3 regions of the Streptomyces sp. NPDC048411 genome follow, and region 1 is predicted to be linked to each of the others. Evidence: riboswitches for the same ligand, from Rfam matches in the RefSeq annotation. Region 1 holds a riboswitch; each other region holds the start of a gene.

Region 1 (9,456 bases):
GATCCTCGTCCTGCGGATCGAGAGCGGCACGGTGCTGCAGGTCGTGCCGTCCCTCGAGGTCATCACCGTGCTCACCGCCTCGATCCTCGCCTTCTTCATCAACGGAGTCGTAGCGCGCGGCAATGAGCAGCTGGCTTCGGCGCGGGTCATCGCGGAGACCGCCATGCGGGCCGTGCTGCCGGAGCCGAACGACTTGATCGGCGGGCTGCGGGTCGCCGCGCGGTACGAGGCGGCACAGGCGGACGAGTTCGTCGGCGGCGACCTGTTCGCCGTGGTGGACACCCCGCACGGCGTGCGGCTGGTGGTCGGGGACGTGCGGGGCAAGGGGCTCGACGCGGTCGAGGCGGTGGCGGTGATCATCGGCGCGTTCCGGGAGGTCGCCGAGCACGAGGCTTCGCTGGAGGGCGTGGCGCAGCGGCTGGAGCGGGCGCTGGCACGGGAGGGGGAGCGACGCGGCGGGATCGATCCGGTCGAGGGGTTCGTCACCGCCGTACTCGCCGAGATCCCGCACGGTGGTGCCGAGGTACGGATTGTCAACCGCGGCCACCCCGAGCCGCTGCTGCTCCACCCTGACGGAAGGGTGGAGGTGCTGGTGCCGAGCGTGCCTGCGCTGCCGCTCGGCATGGGGCTGGGGGTGTGGCCGGACCTGGCCGACGCCTGGGGTCTGGCCGCCGGGACGACGCTGCTCGTCTACACCGACGGTCTCTCCGAGGCGCGCGACAAGCATGGGGTGTTCTATGACCCGGCGGCCCGGCTGCGTGGGCGGATCTTCCCCAGGCCCGAAGAGCTGCTGTCTGCGCTGACCGATGACGTACGGCTGCACACGGGCGGCAAGTCCACCGACGACATGGCGCTGGTCGCGGTCGTACGGCCCGCGGAGGGGCAGCCGGAGCGGCGCAGGACCGTGAAGATCGTGAGGCGCGGGCAGGAATGAGGCGCGGCTGCGGTGAGCACACGAGGACGACGCCACCGTGCGTAATCGAAGAGTGCCGCTCTGCATAACGTTTGACGCAACGTCAGAAAGGCGGTAGTGGCTGAGTCCGGGTCAACTCGCCCGATTTCGACCGGTTGTGTCCAGTAAAGTCCAGGCCAAGACCCTGAACGATCAGTGGGAACAGCTTGGAATCAGGCCTGTGTGTCTATTAACGTTCGATAACGCAGCGCGGTCGTCCCAGCCGTCGTCAGTGGCGGCACCGTGCGCGAGCGCCGAATTCCGCAAGGGAACCGGGGAACCACCTCCATGGGGTGAATCGGACACCTGTGTCTCGTGAGAGGCGGAGGAATCCGTAGGAGACCTTCCTGCTCCGAACCCGTCAGCTAACCCGGTAGGCGAGAAGGAAGGAAAGGAGTGCGCCCCCGTGGCGTCCAACAAGCCTGCCCCCGAAGCCCCTTCCCGGTTCGGCTCCGACTTCACCACTGAGTACGCATCCGGGACGGACACCGAGTTCGGCACCGGGTTCACCGCCGAGGTCGGGACCGAAGGCCTCGGAGAGGCCGACCGGGAGTGGGAGGAATGGAACCCCACCGAGGAGTCCGTCCGCCCCGTACGCGGCAGGCACCGCGTCGCCAAGCAGCGCAACGGGCTCGCCCGTAGCTCCACGGTTCTCGGCGTCGGCGTCATCGCGGCCGTCGGCGCGGGCGGCATGGCCACCGCGCAGAGCAAGCCGCCGGTCTCCATCTCCCTTCCCGATTCCCTCGCGGACAAGCTCCCCGACGCCAACTCCCTCCCCAGTGTGGGCGCGCTGTTCGCCGACGGGTCCGCCGCCGACCAGGCCCAGGCCAAGACCGCCGCCGCACCGCTGACCAGCGCGGGCATCACCACCGCGGAGGCCGAGCAGGGCGCCACCGACGCCGGCGAGGCGCTCCGCGCCCGCATCCTCCAGCAGGCCGAGCAGCAGCAGAACGCTGCCGACGCGGAGGCCAAGGCGGCCGAGGAGAAGGCCGCCGCGGAGAAGGCGGCAGCCGAGGCGAAGCAGAAGCAGGACGTCGCCGAGGCCAAGGCCGCGGCCGCGAAGAAGAAGGCGGAGGAAGAGGCGAAGGCGAAGGCCGAGGCCGAGCGGCTCGCCAAACTGGCCGCCAGTTACGCCATCCCCACTTCCTCGTACACGATCACCTCGATCTTCGGGCAAGCCGGTTCGATGTGGTCCTCCGGCCACCACACCGGTCTCGACTTCGCGGCGCCGACCGGCACCCCGATCAAGGCCATCCACACCGGCACCATCAAGTCGGCGGGCTGGTCCGGCTCCTACGGCTACCGCACGGTCCTGGAGCTCGAGGACGGTACGGAGCTGTGGTTCTGTCACCAGTCGTCGATCGACGTCAGCGCCGGCCAGAAGGTCACCACCGGTGAGACCATCGGCCGCGTCGGCGCCACCGGAAATGTGACGGGTCCCCACCTCCACCTGGAGGTCCACACCCCGGGCGGCACGGGCATCGACCCGATGACCTGGCTGCGCGACAAGGGCCTCACGGTCTGACCCGATGAACGCGGGCCGGTCCCACCGGCCCGCCACCGATCCCCGGCAGTCCTGACGCTCACCCCCCGACGTCAGGGCTGCCGGTCCGTTTGGCCACGGCTTTCGCGTGCGGCATGCATGGAATAGCAACACCGCTGGAATCCGTTGTTCCGCTCATGACCTCTCTGCGCAGACTCGGCTCTTCCGACCTTCAGGTCTTCCCGCTCGCCCTCGGCGGCAACGTCTTCGGCTGGACCGCCGACGAGGCGCAGTCGTTCGCCGTCCTCGACGCGTATGCCGCGGCGGGCGGCAATTTCATCGACACCGCCGACGCGTATTCCGCCTGGGTCCCTGGCAACGAGGGCGGCGAGTCGGAGACCGTCATCGGCAAGTGGCTCGCCGCACGCTCCAACCGGTCCGACATCGTCGTCGCCACGAAGGTCGGCGCCCACCCCGCGTACAAGGGGCTCTCCGCGACCACCATCAAGGCCGCGGCCGAGCAGTCGCTGCGCCGGCTCGGCACCGACCACATCGATCTCTACTACACACACTTCGACGACGAGACCGTCCCGGTCGAGGAGATCATCACCGCCCTCGACCGGTTGGTGAAGGACGGCAAGGTGCGCGCCATCGCCGCCTCCAACATCAGCCCGGAGCGGCTCCAGGCGTCCCTGGACTTCTCCGAGCGCGAGGGGCTGGCCCGTTATGTCGCCCTGCAGCCGCACTACAACCTCGTCTCCCGCGACACCTACGAGGGCGAGCTCCAGGACACCGCCGCCCGCGCCGGGCTCGCCGCCGTCCCGTATTTCGCCCTGGCCTCCGGTTTCCTCACCGGCAAGTACCGTCCGGGCACGTCGGTGGAGAGCGCCCGGGCCGAGAAGGCCGGCCGGCACCTGGAGTCGGAGCGGGGACGGAAGGTCCTGGCCGCACTCGACAAGGTGGCCCAGGAGCGCGGCGCCGAGATGGCGACCGTCGCCCTGGCCTGGCTCGCCGCCCGTCCGACCGTAGCCGCCCCGATCGCCTCGGCCCGCACGGTCGAGCAGCTGCCCGCACTGGTGGCCGTCGCCGGCCTCCGGCTGACCGAGCAGGAGCTGGCGGAACTCACCGAGGCGTCCGCCTGACCCGTCACCAGGGATGCTGGGGCGGCCGGTTCCCGTAGCTCTGCTGTCCGTGGGGCGGCTGGTGATACGGCTGCCCAGGGAGCGACAGGTACGGGTTGTGGCCGCCGTACGGCTGGTACTGCTGAGGAACCGGCTGGTACTGCTGAGGAACCGGCGCCGGGGCCATGGAGTGCGGGCGCAGACGGCCCGTCGCCTGTGCCGCGTACGCCAGGGCGGGGGCGGCCACGTCCCGGCGCTGCCAGAGATGGTGCAGCAGTTCCAGTTCACGTGCGGTGAAGTCCGGTTCCGCCGCCCCGCGGCCGGCCCGGCGGCGCAGGAACGCCAGGGACGTGGCGAACGACTCGTACTCGGCGACCGCCCGCGCCGCCGCCTTGCCGCGCGCCTTGGCCTGCGCCTTGGCGTGGCTGCGTACCTGGGCCGCGATCCGGCTGTGAGTGCCGTGGGCGGGGCCGTGGGCAGGGGCGTACCCGTAACCCGGGGCCCCGTACCCCGCTTGTGCGTGCCGCTGGCGCGCCAGGTCCCGGGCCAGGCCGCGGGCCCGCATCGAGGAGAGCGCGAGCGGCTCGGCCGGGGTCAGCCAGCCGGCGGCCGCGTACGCGGGCAGCTCGGTCGCCAGGGTGCGCAGCTCCCGCTGGCGCGACCAGATCGCCAGCCAGGTGACCAGTCCGAAGACCGGGACCATGAACACCCCGTACACGACATAGAAGCCGTACGGACCGAACGTCCCCGAACCGTTCCACAGGGCGTGCATGCCCATGGCGAGGATCAGTCCGAGCAGCGGCAGCGCGATGCGGCGGATGCGGTGACGGCGTGCGCTGAGCGCCGCGAAGCCGAAGCCCAGACCGGTCAGCACGGTGAAGAGGGGATGCGCGAACGGCGTCATCACTCCTCGTACGAAGAAGGTCGCGGCCGTCACCGACGCCAGGCCCGAGCTGCCGATCTGCTGGTCCTCGCCGAACGCGTTGCCCAGGTAGAGGATGTTCTCGGTGAAGGCGAAGCCCGTCGCGGTGAAGCCGGCCACGACGACGCCGGCGACGACACCGCCGAAGTCCCGTCGCCGGAACAGGAAGATCAGCAGGACGGCCGCCGCCTTCGCGCTCTCCTCGACGACCGGCGCTATGACCGTGGCCCCGAGGGTGTCCGCGCTCGCCGGGTCCGCGGTGGCCGTCGCGATCCAGCGGGTCGCGAACGAATTGGCGATGATCGCGACCAGGGCGGCGGCGCACGCACCCCAGGCGAAGGCGAACAGCAGATTCCGCCAGGGTTCGGGTTCGACCCGGTCCAGCCAGCGGAACGCCGTCATCAGGACCGGGACGGGCAGCACGGCCAGACCCAGCCCGACCAGGAACCCTTCGGTGCCGGTCTGGGCGCGGACCAGGGCCAGGATCACCAGCCCGCACAGCGCGAGCACCGTGAAGACAGCAGCGATACGGAACGTCTTGCTCCGCCAGACCATGCCGACGCGGCGCGGACGGTAGCGCCACTGGCCCCGCTCCGGCACGGCCGCCAGGATCTCGCCGACCCGCTGCTCCTCGAGGAGCGGAACGGCCGGCTGCGACTGTTGCTGCTGGACAGACCCGTCGGACACCCCATGACCCTAACGAGGGGGACTGACAGCTGACCATGGGGCAGTGCGGTGCGCGCACCGCCCCGTCAGGAAATCTGCAGCTCAGCCACGGGCGAGGACCCAGTCGTGGTCGAAAGGTCAGCTGCGGGCGAAGAGCAGGTCGTGCACGACATGGCCCTTGTCCAGGCCCTGCCCCTCGAACCGGGTCAGCGGACGGAACGCGGGCCGCGGTGCGTAGCCGCCGTCCGCCGCCGTGTTCTCGAACAGGGGGTGCGCGGTGAGCACCTCGAGCATCTGCTCGGCGTACGGCTCCCAGTCGGTCGCGCAGTGGAGCACGGCGCCCGGCTTCAGCCGCTGCGCCGCCAGGTCGAGGAACTCCGGCTGGATCAGCCGCCGCTTGTGGTGGCGCTTCTTGGGCCACGGGTCGGGGAAGTACACCCGCAGCCCGTCGAGTGCGTCCGGCGGCAGCATCTCGCGCAGCAGGATGATCGCGTCACCGTTGGCCACCCGGATGTTGGACAGTCCGTTCCGGTCCGCGAGACCGAGCAGGTTGCCCTGGCCGGGGGTGTGCACATCGACGGCGAGTATGCCGGTGCCCGGGTCGTCGGCCGCCATCTGCGCGGTGGCCTCACCCATCCCGAAGCCGATCTCCAGCACGACCGGAAGCCCGTCGAACAGCTCGGGCAGGTCGAGGACCGACTGCCCGTCGATGTCCAGGCCCCACTTCGGCCAGAGCCGCTGCAGCGCGTCCTCCTGGCCGGGCGTGACACGGCTGCGGCGCGGCTGGAAGCTGCGGATCCGGCGCTCGTGGTGCGACCCGGCCGGGTCGGCGGCGGGTCCGCCGGGGAAGCGCGGTTCCTGACGCAGCCTGCGCTGCCGCTCGAAGGCTGCGGCGCGCAGATCGTGGGCCTCGTCGGACTCGGGGGCGGGGTTCAAGGACTCAGACACAGTGCCCCGATTCTACGGCGGGCGGCTTCCACCCCGTTCCCTGTGCCCGGAGCAGCGCCCTGCGTGCCACCTCCCGCCCGATGGGCAGCGAGGCCGTCGCGGCGGGCGACGGGGCGTTCAGCACATGCACCGTGTGCGGGGCCTCGCGGATCAGGAAGTCGTCCACCAGCGTGCCGTCGCGCAATACCGCCTGGGCCCGGACACCGGACGGGGCGGGGCGCAGGTCGTCCTCCGTGACCTCGGGCAGCAGCCGCCGGACGGCCGCGGTGAATGCGCTCCTCGACAGTGAACGGTGCACCTCGCCCGCCCCGTACCGCCAGTGTCTGCGTGCGATCTGCCAGGAGCCCGGCCAGGCCAGCGTGTCCGCGAGCTCACGCGGGCGTACGACCGGCCAGCCGTATCCCTCGCGGGCCAGCGCGGGCACCGCGTTCGGCCCGACGTGGACGCCGCCGTCATGGCCCCGGGTCAGGTGCACCCCGAGGAACGGGAATGCCGGGTCCGGCACCGGGTAGACCAGCCCGCGCACCAGCTCCGGCCTGGCCAGCTCGTAGTACTCCCCACGGAAGGGCACGATCCGCATGCCCGGCTCGTCGCCCGCGAGCCGGGCCACCCGGTCGCAGTGCAGCCCCGCGCAGTTGACCAGGACCCGGGCCCGCACGACGCGGCCGTCCGCCGTCCGCACCGCCACACCCCACGGGCGGCGGTCGATCGCAGTGACCTCCGCTCCGAACCTGATCAGCCCGCCCGCGCCGCGCACCTCGGCCGCGAACCGTTCGGCAACCGCCTTGAAGTCGCACACACCGGTCGTCCCGACCCGGATCGCCGCGAGCCCGCGCACCTGCGGCTCGTACTCCGCGATCCCCGCGGGCCCCAGCTCCCGCACCGGCAGCCCGTGCTGCCGGCCGCGCTGCACCAGGGCGTGCAGCCGGGGCAGCTCGGACCGCCCGGTCGCGACGATCAGCTTGCCGGTCACCGCGTGCGGAATGCCGTGCTCCGCGCAGAAGTCGATCATTTCGGCGGCGCCGCGCACCGCATAGCGGGCCTTGAGCGAACCGGGGCGGTAGTAGATGCCACTGTGGATCACCCCGCTGTTGCGCCCCGTCTGGTGGCGCGCCGTGCCCCACTCCTTCTCCAGCACGGTCACGCGCGTGCCCGGAGCGGTCCGCGTGAGGGCATACGCCGTCGACAGGCCGACGATCCCGCCGCCGATCACCAGCACATCGCAGTCGTACGCCGCGTGAGTCATCATCGCGCCACCTCCCACCCCGATAGTGCACTGACCCACTGACATCGCACTCAAACCAGCTGAGGCCAGCGTGGCGCCCGGAATTCCGCCTCCGGATGCCTGCGCGTCGCCCGGAGGACTCCGCGCGGGCATCCGAGAGGTGCGGGCGCCCCTGGGGAGGCCGCTGGTGCTGCGACCGGCAAAGCCTGCCGGGAGGGGCACTGGAAGTGCCTTGAAGATCTTGAAATCGTGCCTGACTTGCCCTGGTTCATAGCGATTTACATGTGCTGGCAATCCGGGGTGAGTCGGGCGGCCAGAGCAAGATCTTCGGCGGTTTCCTAGACCGGCGCCACCAGCAGCGGCCGTGCCCGCTCGCGCAGCTCGGCGACGCGTGGCTCGTCCCCGTACGGTTCGAGGCGGTGCAGCAGGTCCCGTACGTACTCCGTGGTCCGCGCCGACGAGATGCGGCCGGCCACCTCGACCGCCCGGGTGCCCGCCGCGCAGGCCGCGTCCAGGTTGCCGGACTCCAGCTCGGCGACGGCCGAGACCACCAGCCGCAGCCCGTGCGAGCGCACGAACTCCTCGGTCGGCCGGGACAGCGCCTGTTCGGTGAAGCGCCGCACCTGCCGCGGGGCCTTCAGATCGCGGTAGCACTCCGCGGCGTCGGCGGCGAACCTGTCGTACGAGTAGAAGCCCAGCCACGACGGGTCCGCGTCGCCGTCCCGGGAACGCTCCAGCCAGCTCTCGGCGGCCTTCAGCGCGGTCCCCGCAGCCGCGGCGTCGCCCGCCTTCGCATGGGCCCTCGCCTCCACCAGCCGGAAGAAACTCATGGTGCGGGCGGTGGCGAGCCCGCGGTTGCGTTCGACGGCCGCCTGCGCGAGGTCGACCCCCTCGTCGGCGAAGCCGCGGTAGGTCGCCTGAAGCGACATCGACGCGAGGACATAGCCGCCGAGCGGCACGTCGGCCGCCGCCCGTGCGAGCCGCAGCGCCTGGATGTAGTAGCGCTGGGCGGCCTCCTGCTGCCCGGTGTCGAACGCCATCCACCCCGCGAGTCTGGTCAGCTCGGAGGCGGCGCCGAAGAGCGCCCGGCCCACCTCGTCGCTGTACGAGCCGAGGAGCAGCGGCGCCGCGTCCACCCGTAAACACTCCGGGACCATGGAGGAGCGCCAGTCGCCGCCGCCGTACTTGGAGTCCCAGCGGCGCGCGTCCTGGGCCGCCTCGCGGAGTTTGGTCACATCGCTGTGGCCGACGCGCAGCGGCGAGATGTCGTTCACGGAGTCCGGTCCCGGCTGTACGGGAATGTTGGGCGCGCCGCCCGGTGCGCCCGGCGCCGGCTGCGCACCGGGCTCGCCCTGCGTGCCGAGGATCGCCGCCTCGGCCGCCGACGAGTCGCGTGCCACCGACGGGTCGGCGGGGGTTATCAGCCAGCGCGACGCGGGCGTCGCGTACGCGCTCACCGAGAACGAGCCCGCCAGCGACTGCCAGATCCCGCCGCTGCCTGCCCGGCGCCCCGCCAGATCCAGCCGGTAGAGCTCGGTCGCCGAACGCACCGCCTCGCCCACGTCGCGCGGGAAGGCCAGACCCACCTCGGGCGCCGGATCCGCGTCCGCGAGTCCGATCTCGTGCAGCGGGACCGGCCGGCCGAGCTTGGCGCCGATCGCCGCGGCGATGAGATGGGGCGCGGAACCCTGCGGCACCATGCCCTTCGAGACCCATCTCGCCACCGAGGTCTTGTCGTAGCGAAGTGTCAGCCCGCGCTGCGCCCCGAGGTCGTTGACCCGCCGGGCGAGCCCGGCGTTGCTGATTCCCGCGAGGGCGAGAACGGTTCCGAGCTTCTCGTTCGGCCCGCGTTGCTCCCTGGACATGCGCCACCCCTCGACACACAGACGGCAGCCGCGTCACCGAGGAGGCGCGCGGCATTCGTACCGTGTTCTCCCCAGGGGCGGGCCCCGGCACTCCGGCCGCACACGCATGTGGCCGAGCCCCGAGGAATATGCCTCCTGCCGAGAACCTCAGTAAACCCAGCGTAGTTCGTCGCATCCCTACCGTTAAGGGGCAGACGTCCGCATGGCGGGATTGTTGTCCGTACGGACGGTGGGCGGACGATCGGCGTACGGGGGCGGTCCCGCCGCGGCGATC
Region 2 (9,456 bases), on a different contig from region 1:
GCGCGAGCGCGATGTCCTTGCCCGGGGCGTAACCGGCTTCCTTGATGGCCTCGATGATGAGGTCCAGGGCGGCGCGGTTCGACTCCAGGTTCGGCGCGAAGCCGCCCTCGTCGCCGAGACCGGTCGACAGGCCCTTGGTCTTCAGGACCTTCTTCAGCGTGTGGTAGACCTCGGCGCCCCAGCGCAGGGCCTCGGAGAAGGACTCCGCGCCGATCGGCGCGATCATGAACTCCTGGATGTCCACGTTGGAGTCGGCGTGCGACCCACCGTTGAGGATGTTCATCATCGGGACGGGCAGCAGGTGCGCGTTCGGGCCACCGAGGTAGCGGAACAGCGGCAGGTCCGAGGCCTCGGACGCGGCGTGCGCGACGGCCAGCGAGACGCCGAGGATGGCGTTGGCGCCGAGCGAGCCCTTGTTCTCGGTGGCGTCCAGGTCGAACATGGCCTGGTCGATCAGCCGCTGCTCGGTGGCGTCGTAGCCGACGAGCTCCGGGCCGATCTGCTCGATCACGGCGAGGACGGCCTTCTCGACGCCCTTGCCCTGGTAGCGGTTGGGGTCACCGTCGCGAAGCTCAATGGCCTCGAACGCACCGGTGGAGGCGCCGGACGGCACAGCAGCACGGCCCGTGCTGCCGTCGTCGAGGCCAACCTCGACCTCGACCGTGGGGTTTCCGCGGGAGTCGAGGATTTCCCGGGCTACGACGACGTCGATGGACGGCACGAGGCATCTCCTTCTGGGATATGACGCTGGTTGTGCAGGGTCGCTTTGGCCTTGCGACAAGAGCCTAACCGGCTGGGCCGCCTCGGTCCGCCGACCGCCCGCCCCCTGGGACGAAAAAGGACCCAAGGGCACTCGTAGCAGGGCAAAGGTCCAGATTTCTACTGGACGGTAACGACAACGGTTGAACAGTGAATACGAAAAACCCCGACCCGGCACGTACGGGGGAATCCGCGCCGGGTCGGGGTGCTCGGGGAGGAGAGAGCCCGTGTCTACGGGGAGCCCGTGTCCACGGAGCGCCCGTCCTACTTCGTCAGGTGGAGCTGCTGACCCGGGTAGATCAGGTCGGCGTCCTGGACGATGTCCTTGTTCAGCTTGAAGAGCTGCTGCCAGCCGCCCTTCACCTTGTGCTGCGCGGCGATCTTGCTGAGCGAGTCGCCGGACTTCACCGTGTACTCGCCGTCGCCCTTGGCGACCTTCTCGCCGGTCGGCGTGGTGACGGTCTTCTTGGGGGCGGTGCCGCGGTCCGCGCGGGAGGCGGCGGGGGCCTCGGTGCGCTCGGCCGGCTTCGGCGCGGCCTGCTTCGGCGCGGCCTGCTTCGACTGCTGCGCCGGGGCGTTCTGCTGCGCGGTGGAACCGGTGTCGACACCCGGGTCGACACCATCGTTGGTGAGGCGACCGGCGCCGGCACAGCCCCAGGCACCCGGGCCCTGCATGGCGAGGAGCTTCTCGGCGGTGGCGATCTGCTGAGCCTTGGTGGCGAGGTCGGCACGCGGGGCGTACTGCGTACCACCGGCGGCGGCCCAGCTGGACTGCGAGAACTGCAGGCCGCCGTAGTAGCCGTTGCCGGTGTTGATGGACCAGTTGCCACCGGACTCGCACTGGGCGACGGCGTCCCACGTGGCGACGGAGGCGGCGGAGGCACCGGTCGCACCCATCAGAGGAGCGGCGATGGCGGCACCGGTGACACCGGCGAGCGTGGCGACACGGACGGCCTTGGACGGGCGACGGTGCTTGCCCTTGCTGTTCAGCAGCATGGAACTTCTCCTCACCGACGCCTACGAGGTGAGCTGTCGGGTTCGGGCCAAGTGAGTTGCCCGGTCGCATGTCCTAGCACGCGACTTCACCCCGAGCCGGTCCTGACGGTCTTTCGACCATCGGGCCCGGCGGCTTACCTGGGTCCCCCGCTCCTGCCTACGGCGCTTTACGCGTCTGTTCCCTTCGACCGACGGCAGGATTCGGCGTGACGGTCGACGGGGCCCGCGGTGCGAGCGGTTCCGACCGTAAACGTATGCAACCTCGACATTCAAAGATGGGCATAACGGACAATCAGTCCTTACCTGCATCCGAATGCGCAGCGTTTTCGCAGGTGAGGGGCGATGCGGACAGACCCGGCAGGCGCGACACGCCAATTGACGCAAAGAGACCCATGTCTCACTTACGCATAAGCGGACATAGGTCCCTGAACTACCCCGGTTTCTGGGGTGCTTTTAGCCGTTTATCAGACTGCTCTCACTTCGACTTCACGCCGAGATCGAGGCTCTGGCCAGGCAGGATGAGGTCCGGGTCGCCGCCGACCGCACCCTTGTTCGCCTTGTAGAGAGCGGGCCATCCGCCGGGAACCTTCTGTGCGTCAGCAATCGCCGAGAGGTTGTCGCCCGGCCGGACGGTGTAATCGCCGTCGGCCGCCACCGCGCGCGTGTCGCGCCCCTCACTGTTGCCGCGGGAAGCATGCCGGCCCGAGTCCCGGCCACCGCCCCTGCCCGCACCCTGACTCACCTCGGAGGCCGGCGCGCCACGGTGCTTGCCACCCGCCTCATTTCCGGGGACGTCGGACTTCTGGGGCGAGTCAGACGAATCAGACTTCTTGGACGGTGATGTGGCTGACGGCTCTGCCGACGGCTTGTGCGACGCGTTGCCCGACGCCTTGTGCGACGCCTTGTGCGACGCCTTGGCGGACGGCGCCTCGGACGCGTCCCCGCCCTTCGCCGGTTCGGCCGACGGCACGACTCCCGGGTCGACCCCCGGCAACACCCCGTCCTCCGTGAGCCCGGAGATGCCCGCACAGCTGGGCCACGCCTTCGGCCCCTGGTCCTCCAGGACCTTCTCGGCGACCGCTATCTGCTGTGAGCGGCTGGCGAGGTCCGCGCGCGCGGCGTACGCCTCACCGCCGTACGACTTCCAGGCATCCTGCGAGAACTGAAGACCGCCGTAGAAACCGTTGCCGAGGTCGGCGCTCCACATCCCGCCGCTCTCGCACTCCGCGACCCGGTCCCAGGTCGTGGCGTCGGCGGCGTGCGCACCGGCCGCACCGAGCAGGGGAATAGCGATGGCCGAACCGGTCACGCCTGCGGCGACGACGATCGCGGGTGCCTGGCGAGGGCGACGGTGCCTGCCGTTCGCGGAGCCCATGGGATTGCCTTCCGTGTGACTGACAAGTGACTGGTGAGTCGAACGGTGAACGTAGCGGCACTCGAACGCTTGTCACAAGTCGATGCAGCGCAGATCACGTGAAAGTCACAGAGTTGACAGAGTGTCACCCTCATCGGAACGCCGGCCGGGACCGAACTCCACCGGAAGCGTGCGCAGACCACGCATGATGAGTCCGCCACGCCAGCGCACATCGGCAGGTTCCACCGCAAGCCGCACATCCGGGAGGCGCCTCAACAGCGTGGCCAGGGCAGCCTGTCCCTCCAGTCGCGCAAGCGGTGCTCCCAGGCAGTAATGGATGCCGTGCCCGTATCCAAGGTGCTGATTGTCACGCCGCGCGAGGTCAAGGGTGTCCGGGTTCGCGAACCGTTCCGGGTCCCGGTCGGCGGCGGCGAGCACCACCAGTACGGGGTCACCCGCCACGATCCGCTGCCCGCCGAGGATCAGCGGCTCGGTGGCGAACCGCCAGGTCGCCAGCTCCACCGGACCGTCGTACCGCAGCAGCTCCTCGATACCGGTCTCCAGCAGCCCTGTCTCCCCCGCGTCGAGCGAGCGCTGCAGCCGCTCCCGCTGCTCCGGATTGCGCAGCAGGGCGTACATCCCGTTGCCGATCAGGTTGACCGTCGTCTCGAATCCCGCGAAGAGGAGGATGAAGGCCATGGCGGCGGCCTCGTTCTCGGTGAGGTGCTCGCCGTGGTCACTGGCCCGGATCAGTCCCGAGATCAGGTCCTCCCCCGGGTTCTCCCGCTTCCGGTGGATGAGCTCCGCGAGATAGCCGCGCATCTTCTTCACCGACCGGGCCACCCCGCCGCGCGGACCGCCGCCGTGGCGGATCATCATCCCCGCCCAGTCCCGGAAGTCGTCCTGGTCCTCGCGCGGGACGCCGAGCAGGTCGCAGATCGCATAGATGGGGAGCGGGAACGCGAAGTCGTGAATGAGGTCCGCGGATCCCTCCTCGATGAAGTTGTCGATGAGGCGGTCCGTCAGCTCCTGCACGCGCGGGGCGAACTCAGCGACCCGGCGCGGCGTGAACGCCTTCGAGACCAGTCGGCGCAGCCTGGTGTGGTCGGGCGGGTCGATGTTCAGCAGATGCGTCATCAGCTCCGCCTTGCGCTCGCCCGGGATGCCGGTCTTCCCCTTGGCGTGCGCCGGTTCGTCGTGGTGCGCGGGGTTCTTGGAGAGCCGGGCGTCGGCGAGGGCCTGGCGGGCGTCCTCGTACCGCGTCACGAGCCATGCCTCGACCCCGCTGGGCAGCGTGGTGCGGTGCACGGGGCTGTGCTCGCGCAGCCAGGCGTAGGCCGGGTACGGGTCGGTGGCGAACTCCCAGGTGAAGAGTTCGGGGGCGTCGGCGGGGCTGTCGTTCACCCCCTGACGTTATCCGTTGGCCTCGGCGGCGAGGATCGCGTCCCGGTAGGCGCGGCCCGCAGCGCGCAGGGCGGCCTCGGGGTCCGTGCCGTCCTGTTCCGCGCGTACGGCCAGGGCGAGGAGCTCGTAACCGATGCTGTCGCCCGACGGGAGCGGCACATCGAGTCCGGCGGCACGGACCCGGCTCGCCAGCTTCGCGGCCAGCGCCAGTCCGGGCTGCCCGAGCGGGACGCCGTCCGTGACCGAGTCGCGCTGCTTCTCGATGGCCTTGGTACGCAGCCAGTGCGCGTGGACGTCCTCCGGGGTCTCGGCGGTCTCGTCACCGAAGACATGCGGATGGCGGTGGATCAGCTTCTCGACGAGGGTCGCGGCGACATCGTCGACGGAGAACGGCTCGTCCGTGTCCTCCTCCGCGATCCGGGCGTGGAAGACGACCTGGAGAAGGACGTCCCCGAGCTCCTCGCGCAGTTCGTCGCGGTCGCCGTCCTCGATCGCCTCGACGAGTTCGTACGCCTCCTCGATGGCGTACTTGGCAAGCCCCTCATGGGTCTTCTGCGAGGTCCACGGGCATTCGCCCCTGATCCGGTCCATGACCTGGACGAGGTCGAGAAGGCGGGCGCCGGGCAGATCGTACGAACCGGGCAGCAGCTCCAGGTTCGGCATCTGCACCCGGCCCGAGCCGGCCAGCCGGGCCAGCCCGTCCGTCAGCGGCTGATTGCCCTCACCACCGGTCACGACCACAACGGTCCGGCCGCCCGCGCAGGCGTCGACGAGTTCCTGCGCGGTGGGCGCGGTGTGCTCGACGGTGACGCCCGCCTCGCGCAGGTACGGCAGCTGGGGCTGGTCGGACTCGGCGCAGAGCACCCGGTCGGCGGCGTGCAGCGTCTGCCAGGCGGGCCAGGACAGCAGTCCGGGCGCGACCCGGTGGCTGGCGGTGAGCAGGACGATACGACCGGGGTCTTCAGCGTTCACCCCACCAACCTACTCGTGCCGTGACCGGCAGTGTTGTGCCGGGAGGGGCACCAGGGGGTGGGCGACCGGCCCGACCGGCCGGACGCCTCTCGTTCGCATCATGCCGGGCCCGCGGGGTCCGGCACGATCCGAACGGAAGACCCTAGGCGCCGGCCGGGGCGTCCTGCTGGGCCGGCTTGGTGACCTGGGTGATCCACGGGGCCTTGTAGTCGGCGAGCTGGGTCTGCTTGTTGTCCCAGGTGCCGAAGCGCGGGTTGACGTCGATGTGGAGCGACTTCGACGCCGCACTGAGCGCATCGCCGACGGCCTTCTGCCCGGCGGGCTGCTGCAGGTCGGCACCGAGCGCCTGGGCGAGCTTCGACAGCTGGACCTGCTCGCGCAGGACGGCATCGATCTGGTTCGGGGCGACCCAGCTCTGCTGCAGCATCATCGCCCGCAGCTGATCCTCTCCCCCGGACTGGGAGACCGCCGACTGCCGCATCTCCTGGACCTCCTTGCGGCTGACCGTGACTCCCGCGTCCGCGGCAGCCTTGTCCAGGATCCGGTCGAAGATCATCCCGTGCAGCTTGGCCCGGCTGAGCTGCCCGGACTTGTTGATGAGCTGGACGGACTGGTCGGACTCGTTCTGCGCGGTGCGTACGTCCGCCACCTGGGCCTGCACGGTGGACACCTCGATGCGGTCTCCGCCGACCACGGCTGCGGCACCTGGGTGGGCCTGGTTGCCGCAGGCGGAGAGAAGCGGCGCCGCGACGAGCATGGCGGCGGAGACGACGAGCGCGGTGCGACGGCGGCGGTGCAAAGGAGCCTCCCGGGGAGATTGCGACAGCAGGTGCGGCGCGCCGCGCCCCTTTGAGGGGTGGTGGTCGGGCGACGGGCGGGCGCACAAGACCTTGCGGTGATCGATGTTAGGCAGTGGGCGTGATCCCGGCCACTGATTCGACCAACGATTCGGGAGGAGTTGGGGATGTGGGCCTGTTCACCGCCCCTCCATGGCCGTTTCCGGCCGCAGCATGATCGCGCGGGACACCACGAACGTGATCGGGATGGCCGCCACCGCCGCGACCAGCGGTGCGTAGCGGCTGCTGAATCCGGCGAGGTCGACCAGCAGCCAGACGCCCCCGGTCGTGACGGTGAAATTGGCGGCGTTGGTCAGCGGGAAGAGCAGGAACTTCCGCCAAGTGGGGCGGGTCCGGTAGGTGAAGTACGAGTTCAGCAGGAACGAGCCGGTCATGCTCGACGCGAACGCGATCACATGCGCGGCCAGATACGGCAGCCTGGTCAGCAGGGCCAGATAGCAGCCGTAGTACGTACCGGTATTCACGACGCCGACGAGTGCGAAGCGGATCATCTGCGCCCGGACCGTCATCGGCGTACGAACTCCCGGGCCTGCTGATTCGGTACGGCGGTATTGTCGGCCTTCACCAGGAAGTGCGGTCGCCGCTTCACCTCGTAGTAGATGCGGCCGACGTACTCACCGACCACACCCACTATCACCATCTGCACCCCGGCAAGAGCCGTGACCACGACGATGAGCGTGACATAGCCGGGCGTGTCCACGCCTTTCACCAGGGCGAATCCGACGATCCAGGTGGCATAGACGAGGGCGACGGACATCAGCACCATGCCCAGGTATAACGCGGCGCGCAGTGGCTTGTTGTTGAACGAGAGCAGCCCGTCGAGTCCGTAGTTGAGGAGCTTCCCGAAGGTCCAGGCGGAGCTGCCCTGCTCGCGGACGGCGTTCTCGTAACCGAAGGTCGTCGTCGGGAATCCGACCCAGGCGAACAGTCCCTTGGAGAACCGGTTGCACTCGGTGAGTTCGAGGACGGCGTCGACGGTACGCCGGGACAGCAGCCGGAAGTCGCCGACGCCGTCGACCAGTTCCACGTCCACCAGGCGATTGATCAGCCAGTAGTAGGCGCGGGCGCCGAGGGTGCGGGTGAGACGGTCACCCTTGCGGGTGCGGCGGGCGATGACCTGGTCGTAGCCGTCGGCGTGCTCGTCCAGCATGCGGCCGATGAGTTCCGGCGGGTGCTGGAGGTCGGCGTCCATGATGACGACCGCGTCGCCGTCGGCGTGCTGGAGGCCGGCGAGCATGGCGGCCTCCTTGCCGAAGTTCCGGCTGAAGGAGAGGTAGCGGATCCGCGGGTCGGCGGCGGCCAGTTCCTCCAGAACCGGAAGCGTGCGGTCCGCGCTGCCGTCATCGACGTAGACCAGCTGGAAATCATGCCCCAGCCGCGTCATCTGCTCCGTGACACGCGCATGGAAGCGTCCGAGGATCTCCTCCTCGTTGAAACAAGGCACCACCAGCGAGACCAGCACGGAAGTATCTCACCCTGTCGTTCCGTCAGACATATATGCGTCACATGGATAGTGAGCAACCATTGCGTGAATTGAACTATGGAGGAAACATTTCGACACGGTTCACTCGCCCGTGGCTGCCATATTCCTCCGTATGCCGACCTTCCGCCCCCGCTCGGCCGCGGCCGGGCTCGCCGCACTGATCACTGCCGTCACCGTGTGCGCGGGCGATGCGGCGGCCCGCAGCTTTCCGTTCGGGCCACACACGAGGAGTGTCAATGACCTCGGAAATCAGTTCGTTCCGTTCCACACCCGGCTCTGGGACCTGCTGCACAAAAACGCCGACGGCGGGCTGTTCCTGAATTGGTCGTCCGGATACGGGACCAGCTTCCTGCCGGACCTCGGCACCTATCTGACCAGCCCGTTCGCGCTGCTCGTCGGGGTCTTTCCGCGGGACCGCATCGACCTCGCGGTGTACGTGCTGACGGTCCTGAAGATGGCGTCGGCCGCGGCGGCGATGGCGTGGCTGCTTCCGGTGCTGCGGAGCGGGCGCTGGTGGGTGGCGGGGGTGCTCGGATCCGCGTACGCGTTGTGCGGCTGGTCGGTCGTCGAGGCGTCGTACAACCCGATGTGGCTGGACGGGCTGATCGCCCTGCCGCTGCTCTGCCTGGCCGGTGAATGGGCCCGGACCGGGCGCCACCGGGTGGTGGCGCCGCTGCTCGTCGCGGTGGTGTGGACCGCCAACTTCTATACGGCGTACATGGCGACCTTGGGGGCCGCTCTGGTCCTGGTGGTGCGCCTCGTGACTGAGGGCGACAAGGGGAGGGCGGCGGTACGGGGGCTGGCGCTGGCGGTCGGGACCGTGCTGCTGGGGGTCGCTCTCGCGGCGCCCCTGCTGCTTCCCGTCTACCTGGGCACGAAACACGCCTACCCCGGCTGGGTTCGGACGTTCCGGCCCGCGCCCTGGCCCGATGTGCTCGCCCGGCTGCTCCCCACCACATACAGCTTCTTCACCCCCGCCCTCTTCCTGGCCACGGTCGCGCTGCTCCCGGCCTGCGCCCTCGTCTTCCATGGGCGGGTGCCGGGGCGCGAACGGTGGGCGTGGGCGGGGCTGGTGGCGGGGGTCGGGCTGTCCCTGCAGTGGGGGCCGACCCATCTCGTCTGGCACGCGTTCGCGACACCCAACGGCAGTCCGTACCGGCAAACGTTCGTGTTCGCCGGTCTGGTCGTGATGGCCGCCTGGATCTCCCTCTCGTACGGACGGCCCGGACGCCGCGCCCTGATCGCCGGGTGCGGGGTGCTGGCGCTGGTCGCGGCGGGAGCGGCCTTCAGCACCCAGGTCGAGGTCACGCACCTGTCGTACCTGCTGTTCGCGGTCGGTCTGGTGGCGACGGCCGCCGCGCTGGCTCTGCCCGGCCGGGGCCGCTGGGCGCCGGTCGCCACCATGCTGCTGGCCGGGGCGCTGGTGGGGCAGGCGGCGGCGACCACCGCGTTCGCCGACCGTCAGCGCGTGGCGAGGCTCGACGACTATGCGCCGTGGGGCGAGCGGCAGCGGGTGGAGGCCGCCGCAGTGGCCGGCGCGGACGGCTGGCCCGACTACCGGACCGACCCCGGCGGGGAACTGAGCACCTCCAACGATCCGCTGCTCGTGGGCGGTCAGGGCGCCGCGTACT
Region 3 (9,456 bases), on a different contig from region 1:
CTTCACCGCCGCGGTGCGCCGCGCGAGGCGGGTGAACTTCCGCGGATTGCCGAGGGATTCGAGGTAGAGCAGGGCGACGTCGGTGTCCGGGTCCTCGTACCAGTACTGGAGGAAGTCGTTGCCCGAGATGTCGGCGCGGTTGCCCGCGGAGATGAACGTCGACAGACCCGCGCCGCGCCGGTAGAGCCCGGAGAGCAGGGCGATGCCGATCGCGCCCGACTGCGTGAACAGACCGATGCGCCCCGGGGCGGGCGGCTCGGGGGCGAGGGAGGCGTTCAGCCGTACGGCGCCCGCGTTGTTGATGATCCCGAAGGCGTTCGGGCCGATGATGCGCATGCCGTACGAGCGGGCCTGGCGGACCAGTTCGCGCTGTCTTTCCCTGCCTTCGGCACCCCATTCGGCATATCCGGCGGAGAGGACCACGAGGCCCTGGACGCCTTGTTCGCCGCAGTCGGCGACGGCCTCCGGGACCCGGTCCGCGGGCACGGCGACGACCGCGAGGTCCACCGGTTCACCGATCTCGCCGATGGAGCGGTGCGCGGGGACGCCGTCGATCGTTCCCTGGTCTGCGGCGAACGAGCTGTTCACGGCGTACGCACGGCCGGTGAAGCCCGCGCCGAGGAGGTTGCGCAGAACCGTGCGGCCGACCCCGCCGGGGTTACGCCCCGTGCCAATGACGGCGACCGAACCCGGTGCGAGCAGCCGCTGCACCGACCGCGCCTCCGCCCGCTGCTCACGGGCGCGCTGGACGGCGAGGGACTCGGCGGTCGGTTCGAGGTCGAGGGTGAGATGGACGGCGCCTTCCTCGAAGCTGCGCTGCTGGGTGTACCCGGCGTCACGGAACACCTTGATCATCTTGGTGTTGGCGGGCAGCACCTCGGCGGCGAAGCGCCGGATGCCGCGCTCACGCGCCACTGCGGCAATGTGCTCGAGGAGCGCCGATGCCACGCCACGGCCCTGGTGCGCGTCCTGGACGAGAAAGGCGACCTCTGCCTCGTCGGCGGGGACGGAGGCCGGCCGGCCGTTCGCGTCGATCCGGTCGTAGCGGACGGTGGCGATGAACTCACCGCCGACCGTGGCGGCGAGCCCCACCCGGTCGACGTAGTCGTGATGGGTGAAGCGGTGGACGTCCTTGGCGGACAGACGGGGGTAAGGAGCGAAGAACCGGTAGTACTTCGACTCGTCGGAGACCTGCTCGTAGAAGCTGACCAGGCGCTCGGCATCGTCCGTGGTGATGGGCCTGATACGGGCCGTACCGCCGTCGCGGAGCACCACATCCGCTTCCCAGTGGTCGGGGTACGCGTGGTGCGGACTCTGCTCCGGCGTGGGCTGCATGGGCAAAGCCTACGGCGCGATCAGCGGTCGCGTAGGGCCCGGGGCCGAGGCAGTCTGAGAGCTCCGACCGGCCGTGCTGCACGGGCCGGGGCGCGCGTCGGCGGGAGACAGCGCACTGCGTGAGAGTCTGGTCTAGACAACCATTGATTTGTGAAGGGCAGAACCATGGCTGAGCGTCGCGTCAATGTCGGTTGGGCCGAGGGCCTGCACGCCCGCCCTGCTTCCATCTTCGTTCGTGCGGCCACGGCGTCCGGCATCCCCGTGACGATCGCCAAGTCCGACGGCCCCCCGGTGAACGCCGCCTCCATCCTCGCGGTGCTCGGCCTCGGCGCGCACGGCGGCGAGGAGATCGTGATCGCCTCCGAGGCGGACGACGCGGAGGCCGCGCTCGACCGGCTGGCGAAGCTGGTCACCGAGGGGCTCGAGGAGCTCCCCGAGACCGTCTGATTCCAGGGTTCCGATCAGGGGGAAGCCTTTCCGGCCAGTTCCTGTCGGGTCCATTTCTGTGACGGAGCCGCGATACCCCCAACCGGGACCGCGGCTCCTGCGTTTCCTGATACCGGCAATGCCTCCGGAGCGAATTTCGGGCAGCCCAAAGAAAGACCCGCGTACTTAATTCACTTTGTATACGGCGCAGGTGTTAACGCCGGCCGCTCGCGATGTTTACGGCATGTTGCGAATTCCTCACCCGGCCGCCGGAACGGGGGCGCCGGCATCACGGCCCGGAGCACCGCCCGCGCGGCGCAACCGGTGCGCGGCGGCGGCCCGCTCGGCGTGCTGGGCGGCCAGCGCCCTGGCCCGTTCCGCGTCGCCGCGCCCCACGGCGTCCACGATGGCTCCGCGCTCGCCCCAGCAATCGGCCAGACGGGCCGGCTGCTCGACCGCGTACATCCAGGCGATCTTGTGGCGTAGCTGGGTGAGCAGCGCGACGAGCCCGGGGCTGCCGGACGCCTGGGCGAGCGTCTCGTGGAACCAGCCGCCCAGGGAGCGCAGATCCTCCCCCTCACCCCGCCGCGCTCTGTCCTGACCCAGCCTGACCAGGCCGCGCAGCACCTTGAGGTGCGCCTCGGTGCGGCGTTGTGCGGCACGGGCCGCACCGAGCGGCTCCAGCAGCATCCGCACGTCCAGAAGGTCGGCGGCCTCCTGTTCGGTGGGCTCGGCGACACAGGCACCGGCATGTCGGCGGGTGACCACGAAGCCCTCGGACTCCAGGGTGCGCAGCGCTTCCCGCACCGGGACACGGGATACCCCGTAACGACGCGCGAGCAGCTCCTCGGTGAGTCTGCCGCCGCGTTCGAAGACACCGGAGACGATGTCGTCACGGATTGCCGTACATACCGATTGCGCCGGAATACGCATGTCCGAACCTCCGCCTTAATCCCCCGCGAAACGCGGCCGATCGACGCCTGTTCCGTGACTCTATTGCACGGCGGCTGCATTTCCGAAGCCGGGCCGAAAACCATGAATACCCTTTGACCCGGGGACGGTTCCGCGGGGCGGTTCGGCAGGAACGGACACGCCGAAGGCCCCGGCGGAAGCCGGGGCCTTCGGCGTATTGCGGATGGGACGTCGGTCAGACGTTCACGCCATGGGCGCGCAGGTACGCCACGGGGTCCATGTCGGAGCCGTACGAAGGCGTGGTGCGGGCCTCGAAGTGGAGGTGCGGTCCGGTGGAGTTGCCGGTCGAGCCGGAGAGGCCGATCTGCTGGCCTGCGCCGACGCTCTGGCCGACGGAGACGCCGATCGAGGAGAGGTGGCCGTACTGGGTGTACGTGCCGTCCGTCATCCGCAGCACGATGTTGTTGCCGTATGCGCCACCCCAGCCCGCCTCGACGACCGTGCCGGCGCCGACGGCGACGACGGAGCTGCCGGAGGCGGCGTGGAAGTCGATGCCCGAGTGGCGGCCGGAGGACCAGAGGGATCCGCTCGACTTGTAGCCGGTGGTGACGTACGAACCGGCGACCGGGAGCTGGAAGGAGCCCAGGCGGGTGCGCTCGGCGGAACGGGCGGCGCGGGCCTTCGCGTCACGGGCCGCCTTGGCGCGGGCCTCGGCCTTGACCTTCGCCGCCGCGTCGGCCTTGGCAGCCTCGGCAGCCTTCGCGGCGACGTCGGCCTGGCGCTTCTGCACCTCGGCCTGGGTGGCCACCTGGTCGGCGAGGGCATCCTCGATGGCGACGATCTGGGTCAGACCGGTTTCATCGCCGGAGGGGGCCTCGGCATCCGTGGCGAGGGCCGGAGAGGCCAGTCCGCCGATGACACCGGTGGTCGCCAGCGTTGCGACTCCGGCGACGCGTGCGCTCCTGCGCTTCAGGCGGCTCGGGGCACGGTGCTTCCCGGTGGGGCGGGTGAACGCCATGAAGTAGCTGGTCCTTTCCTTCCTTCTCGCCTACCGGGTTAGCTGACGGGTTCGGAGCAGGAAGGTCTCCTACGGATCCCCGGCCTCACAGGAGGTCGCGGCATCCGATGCACCCCAGGGACTGCGTGGGTCCCCGGCTCCCCAGGCTCGCGCCTGACGGGGACTCGGCGATCACTGCCCGGCGCCACGGATGCGGCATACGAGTGACGGACAGCGGAGCCGACGCTAGGCGGGGGCACTTTCATTCACCAAACGGACAGGGCGCTTTGTAGCGCATCCCACAGAGCAAGCAAGGAACTTTCGTCTCAAATCGGGCAAAAAGGAAGACCCTGGCGGGAAGCGACTCGCCAGGGTCCCTCTTCGCCCCCCTTTGCGGGGCTTTGGTGCATCAGCCGGTGACGACCGACACCTCTCCGATGCCCAACGCCCTGACCGGCTCCTCGATCTGCGCGGCGTCGCCGACGAGAATCGTGACCAGCCGGTCCACGGGGAAGGCGTTGACCACGGCTGCGGTCGCCTCGACCGTGCCGGTCTCGGCCAGGCGGGCGTACAACTGCGCCTGGTAGTCATCCGGGAGGTGCTGCTCGACCTGGTCGGCGAGCGTGCCGGCGACGGAGGCAGCCGTCTCGAACTTCAGCGGGGCGACACCCACGAGGTTCTGCACAGCGGTCTCGCGCTCGGCGTCGGTCAGCCCCTCGGCCACCAGGGTCCGCAGGACCTTCCACAGGTCGTCGAGCGCCGGTCCGGTGGACTCCGTGTCCACCGAGCCGCTGATCGCCAGCATCGCCGCGCCGGTCACCCCGGAGGCGGAGTCCGGGGCCGTCGAGCGCAGGACCTGCCCGAAGGCCCGCACGCCGTAGGTGTAGCCCTTCTCCTCGCGCAGCACCCGGTCCAGCCGGGAGGTGAGTGTGCCGCCCAGGCAGTAGGTGCCGAGGACCTGGGCCGGCCACACGCTGTCGTGCCGGTCGGCGCCGATGCGGCCGATCAGCAGTTGCGTCTGCACGGCGCCCGGACGGTCGACGATCACCACGCGGCCGGTGTCGTCGGCGGTGATCGGCGGGACCGGACGGGGCTCCACAGTGTTTCCGGTCCAGTCGCCGATGGTGTCGGCGAGCAGGGCGTCCAGGTCGATACCGGTGAGGTCGCCCACGACGACGACGGTCGCGGTGGACGGCCGGACATGGGCCTCGTAGAAGGCGCGCACGGCCGCGGAGTCGATCCGCTCCACCGTCTCCTCGGTGCCCTGGCGCGGGCGTGACATCCGCGACGTGGCCGGGAAGAGCTCCTTGGAGAGCTGCTTGGCGGCACGCCGGGCCGGGTTGGCCTGCTCGTGCGGAATCTCGTCGAGCCGGTTGTTCACCAGTCGCTCGATCTCGCTGTCGGCGAACGCGGGTGCCCGCAGCGCCTCGGCGACCAGCCCGAGCGCCTTGGCCAGCCGGGAGGCCGGAACCTCCAGGGAGACCCGCATGCCGGGATGGTCGGCGTGCGCGTCGAGGGTGGCGCCGCAACGCTCCAGCTCAGCGGCGAACTCCTCGGCGGAGTGCTTGTCGGTGCCCTCGGAAAGGGCCCGCGCCATGATCGTGGCCACGCCGTCGAGGCCCTCGGGCTCGGCGTCCAGCGGGGCGTCGAGGAAGATCTCGACCGCGACGACCTGCTGGCCGGGACGGTGGCAGCGCAGCACCGTCAGCCCATTGGGCAGGGCGCCGCGCTCGGGTGCGGGAAAGGCCCAGGGCCTGGCCGTGCCGGGGGTCGGCTGCGGGTGGTACTCCATCGTTACTCCAGTCGCGGCAGCGTCGCTCACTTGTCCGCCCCTTCGTGCGCGTCGGTGTCGGTGTCCGTCTCGTCGGCTTCCGCGTCGGCGGATTCGGCCGGCTCGACCGGCTCGTAGACGAGCACCGCCCGGTTGTCGGGGCGCAGCTGGGCCCTGGCCGCCGCCTGGACCTCGTCCGCGGTGACGTCGAGGACCCGCTGGACGGCGGTCAGGGCGAGCTGCGGGTCGCCGAACAGCACGGCGAACCGGCAGAGTTCATCGGCGCGGCCCGCGACCGTACCGAGCCGGTCCAGCCACTCGCGCTCCAACTGTGCCTGAGCGCGCTCCATTTCCTCGGGCGTGGGGCCCTCGGCGGCGAATCGGGCCAGCTCCTCGTCGACCGCGGCCTCGATCTGCGCCACCTCGACACCGCCGGACGTCTTCACGTCCAGCCAGCCGAGCGAGGGCGCGCCGGCCAGCCGCAGCAGCCCGAAACCTGCCGCAACGGCCGTGCGGTCGCGGCGGACCAGACGGTTGTGCAGCCGGGAGGACTCGCCTCCGCCGAGCACGGTCAGCGCGAGATCCGCGGCGTCGCACTCCCTGGTGCCGTCGTGCGGCAGCCGGTAGGCGGCCATCAGCGCCCGCGCCGGGACCTCCTCGTGGACCTCTTCGCGCAGCTGCTCGCCGATGATCTCGGGGAGCGTGCCGTCGCGCGGCGGCTGCTTGCCGTCGTGGGACGGGATGGAGCCGAAGTACTTCTCGATCCAGGCGAGCGTCTGCTGGGGGTCGATGTCGCCGACGACCGACAGCACCGCGTTGTTGGGCGCGTAGTACGTACGGAAGAAGGTCCGTGCGTCTTCGAGCGTCGCCGCGTCCAGGTCGGCCATCGAGCCGATCGGGGTGTGGTGGTACGGGTGGCCCTCGGGGTAGGCGAGGGCGGTCAGCCTCTCGAACGCCGTGCCGTACGGAACGTTGTCGTACCGCTGGCGGCGCTCGTTCTTGACAACGTCCCGCTGGTTCTCCATGGACTCGTCGTCGAGCGCGGCGAGCAGCGAGCCCATCCGGTCGGCTTCGAGCCACAGGGCCAGTTCCAGCTGATGCGTGGGCATCGTCTCGAAGTAGTTGGTGCGTTCGAAGCTGGTCGTCCCGTTGAGGGAGCCCCCGGCGCCCTGCACCAGCTCGAAGTGTCCGTTCCCCTTGACCTGTCCGGAGCCCTGGAACATCAGGTGCTCGAAGAGGTGAGCCAGACCCGTGCGCCCCTTGACCTCGTGGCGCGACCCGACGTCGTACCAGAGGCACACCGCGGCGACCGGGGTCAGATGGTCCTCGGAGAGCACCACGCGCAGGCCGTTGGCCAGACGGTGCTCGGTCGCTGTCAAGCCGCCGGAGCCGGCCTGGGCTGTGGCCGTGTGACCCATGGGCATGTACGTCCCTTCGATCGCGATACTGGATTTCTTGCGAGACCTGCCACTGTAAGCAAGCGCACCGACACCTGGCGAAGTTCCCGTGCCGTGGAAGTTCGCGTGAAAGAGCGCTTGGGACGGGTCGAGGTCGGCGTTGTCAGTGCGGCGGTCCACAATGGTCCGCGTCAGAACCAGAGGTTGCCCGAACAGATCTGTGAAGGAGTCGCAGCAGCGATGGCCCGCCGCAGTACGAAGACCCCGCCGCCGGACGACTTCGAGGAGAAGATCCTCGACATCGACGTCGTCGACGAAATGCAGGGCTCCTTCCTCGAGTACGCGTACTCGGTGATCTACTCACGGGCCCTGCCGGACGCCCGCGACGGCATGAAGCCGGTGCACCGCCGCATCGTGTACCAGATGAACGAGATGGGGCTGCGCCCCGACCGCGGCTATGTGAAGTGTGCCCGCGTCGTCGGCGAGGTCATGGGCAAGCTGCATCCGCACGGCGACGCGTCGATCTACGACGCGCTGGTCCGGATGGCGCAGCCGTTCTCGATGCGGCTCCCCCTCGTCGACGGGCACGGCAACTTCGGCTCGCTCGGCAACGACGACCCGCCGGCCGCCATGCGGTACACCGAGTGCCGGATGGCCGACGCCACGTCGCTGATGACGGAGTCGATCGACGAGGACACCGTCGATTTCCAGTCGAATTACGACGGCCAGGAACAGGAACCGGTCGCACTCCCCGCCGCCTATCCGAACCTCCTGGTCAACGGATCATCCGGGATCGCGGTCGGCATGGCGACCAATATGCCGCCGCACAACCTGGGCGAGGTCATCGCCGCCGCCCGCCATCTGATCAGGCATCCGGGCGCGGACCTGGAGACCCTGATGCGGTTCGTCCCCGGACCCGACCTGCCGACCGGTGGCCGAATCGTAGGCCTCGGCGGGATCAAGGACGCGTACGCGGCCGGGCGTGGCACGTTCAAGATCCGTGCGACGGTCGCCGTGGAGAACGTGACGGCCCGCCGCAAGGGTCTGGTCGTCACCGAACTGCCCTTCTCCGTCGGCCCGGAGAAGGTGATCGCCAAGATCAAGGATTTGGTCTCGGTGAAGAAGCTCCAGGGCATCGCCGATGTCAAGGACCTCACCGACCGCGAGCACGGCCTGCGCCTGGTCATCGAGGTCAAGAACGGCTTCGTGCCCGAGGCCGTGCTGGAACAGCTCTACAAGCTGACGCCGATGGAGGAGTCCTTCGGCATCAACAATGTGGCGCTGGTCGACGGGCAGCCGCTCACGCTGGGTCTCAAGGAGCTCCTCGAGGTCTATCTCGACCACCGCTTCGACGTGGTGCGCCGCCGCAGCGAGTTCCGCCGGACCAAGCGCCGGGACCGGTTGCACCTGGTCGAGGGTCTGCTCGTCGCGCTGATCGACATCGACGAGGTCATCCGGCTCATCCGGTCCAGCGACAATTCCGCGCAGGCGAAGGAGCGGCTCATCGAGCACTTCTCGCTGAGCGAGATCCAGACGCAGTACATCCTGGACACCCCGCTGCGCCGGCTGACCCGGTTCGACCGGATCGAGCTGGAGAGCGAGCGGGACCGGCTCAACGCCGGGATCGCCGAGCTGACGAGGATCCTCGAATCGGACGCCGAGCTGCGCAAGCTGGTCTCCACCGAACTGGCCGCAGTCGCGAAGAAGTTCGGCACCGACCGGCGTACGGTGCTGCTGGAGTCGGCCGGTTCGCAGGTCGCCTCGGTGCCGCTGGAGGTCGCGGACGACCCCTGCCGGGTGCTGCTGTCCTCGACCGGTCTCCTGGCCCGTACGGCCACCGGCGACCCGATCGTCGTCACCGAGGACGCCAAGCGCGCCAAGCACGACGTGATCGTGTCGGCCGTGCCGGCGACGGCACGTGGCGATGTCGGCGTGGTGACGTCGACAGGGCGGCTGCTGCGGCTCGCGGTGATCGACCTGCCCCAGCTGCCGGACACCCATGCCGCGCCCAATCTTTCGGGCGGGGCACAGGTCTCGGAGTTCCTCACGCTGGAGACCGGTGAGGAGGTCATCTGCCTCACCACGCTCGACGAGTCCTCCCCCGGCCTGGCGATCGGCACCCTGCAAGGCGTCGTCAAGCGGGTGGTGCCGGACTATCCGGCCAACAAGGACGAGCTGGAGGTCATCACCCTCAAGGACGGTGACCGGATCGTCGGCGCCGCCGAACTGCGTACGGGCGAGGAGGACCTCGTCTTCATCACGTCCGACGCACAGCTGCTGCGCTACCCGGCGGCCCAGGTACGGCCGCAGGGCCGGCCGGCGGGCGGCATGGCGGGCGTGAAGCTGGCGGAGGGCGCCGAGGTGCTCTCGTTCGGCGCGGTGGACCCGGCGGCGGACGCGATGGTGTTCACGGTGGCGGGCTCGCACGGCACGCTGGACGACTCGGTGCTGACGGCGAAGCTCACGCCGTTCGACCAGTACCCGCGCAAGGGCCGGGCCACCGGCGGGGTGCGCTGTCAGCGCTTCCTCAAGGGCGAGGACGTCCTGGTGTTCGCCTGGGCGGGTGCGGTCCCGGCGCGGGCGGCGCAGAAGAACGGCACCCCGTCCGAACTGCCGGA

Evidence for each region. A riboswitch is a leader RNA that binds a small molecule or an ion and turns the genes downstream of it on or off. The one in region 1 is predicted to bind cyclic di-AMP.
Region 2: linked by a shared signal. The riboswitch ahead of AB0915_RS20340 (transglycosylase family protein) and the one ahead of AB0915_RS28675 (M23 family metallopeptidase) in region 1 are both predicted to bind cyclic di-AMP.
Region 3: linked by a shared signal. The riboswitch ahead of AB0915_RS00265 (M23 family metallopeptidase) and the one ahead of AB0915_RS28675 (M23 family metallopeptidase) in region 1 are both predicted to bind cyclic di-AMP.

The regions. Positions count from the first base shown of each region.
Region 1 is NZ_JBEZKL010000105.1:500-9,955, forward strand. Features, by position in the region: gene AB0915_RS28670 (PP2C family protein-serine/threonine phosphatase) at 1-934, shown strand, start outside; cyclic di-AMP (ydaO/yuaA leader) riboswitch at 1,195-1,347, shown strand; gene AB0915_RS28675 (M23 family metallopeptidase) at 1,359-2,477, shown strand; gene AB0915_RS28680 (aldo/keto reductase) at 2,633-3,577, shown strand; gene AB0915_RS28685 (PrsW family intramembrane metalloprotease) at 3,582-5,165, opposite strand; gene trmB (tRNA (guanosine(46)-N7)-methyltransferase TrmB) at 5,283-6,092, opposite strand; gene lhgO (L-2-hydroxyglutarate oxidase) at 6,085-7,341, opposite strand; gene AB0915_RS28700 (sporulation protein) at 7,656-9,182, opposite strand.
Region 2 is NZ_JBEZKL010000054.1:36,499-45,954, forward strand. Features, by position in the region: gene eno (phosphopyruvate hydratase) at 1-721, opposite strand, end outside; gene AB0915_RS20340 (transglycosylase family protein) at 1,024-1,755, opposite strand; cyclic di-AMP (ydaO/yuaA leader) riboswitch at 1,759-1,930, opposite strand; gene AB0915_RS20345 (transglycosylase family protein) at 2,231-3,130, opposite strand; gene AB0915_RS20350 (cytochrome P450) at 3,236-4,513, opposite strand; gene AB0915_RS20355 (nucleoside triphosphate pyrophosphohydrolase) at 4,523-5,485, opposite strand; gene AB0915_RS20360 (SurA N-terminal domain-containing protein) at 5,628-6,284, opposite strand; gene AB0915_RS20365 (GtrA family protein) at 6,462-6,851, opposite strand; gene AB0915_RS20370 (glycosyltransferase family 2 protein) at 6,848-7,804, opposite strand; gene AB0915_RS20375 (YfhO family protein) at 7,938-9,456, shown strand, end outside.
Region 3 is NZ_JBEZKL010000001.1:51,539-60,994, forward strand. Features, by position in the region: gene AB0915_RS00250 (GNAT family N-acetyltransferase) at 1-1,335, opposite strand, end outside; gene AB0915_RS00255 (HPr family phosphocarrier protein) at 1,501-1,782, shown strand; partial or broken gene AB0915_RS00260 (GntR family transcriptional regulator) at 1,976-2,694, opposite strand; gene AB0915_RS00265 (M23 family metallopeptidase) at 2,909-3,691, opposite strand; cyclic di-AMP (ydaO/yuaA leader) riboswitch at 3,705-3,871, opposite strand; gene AB0915_RS00270 (pitrilysin family protein) at 4,080-5,462, opposite strand; gene AB0915_RS00275 (pitrilysin family protein) at 5,489-6,865, opposite strand; gene AB0915_RS00280 (DNA topoisomerase IV subunit A) at 7,079-9,456, shown strand, end outside.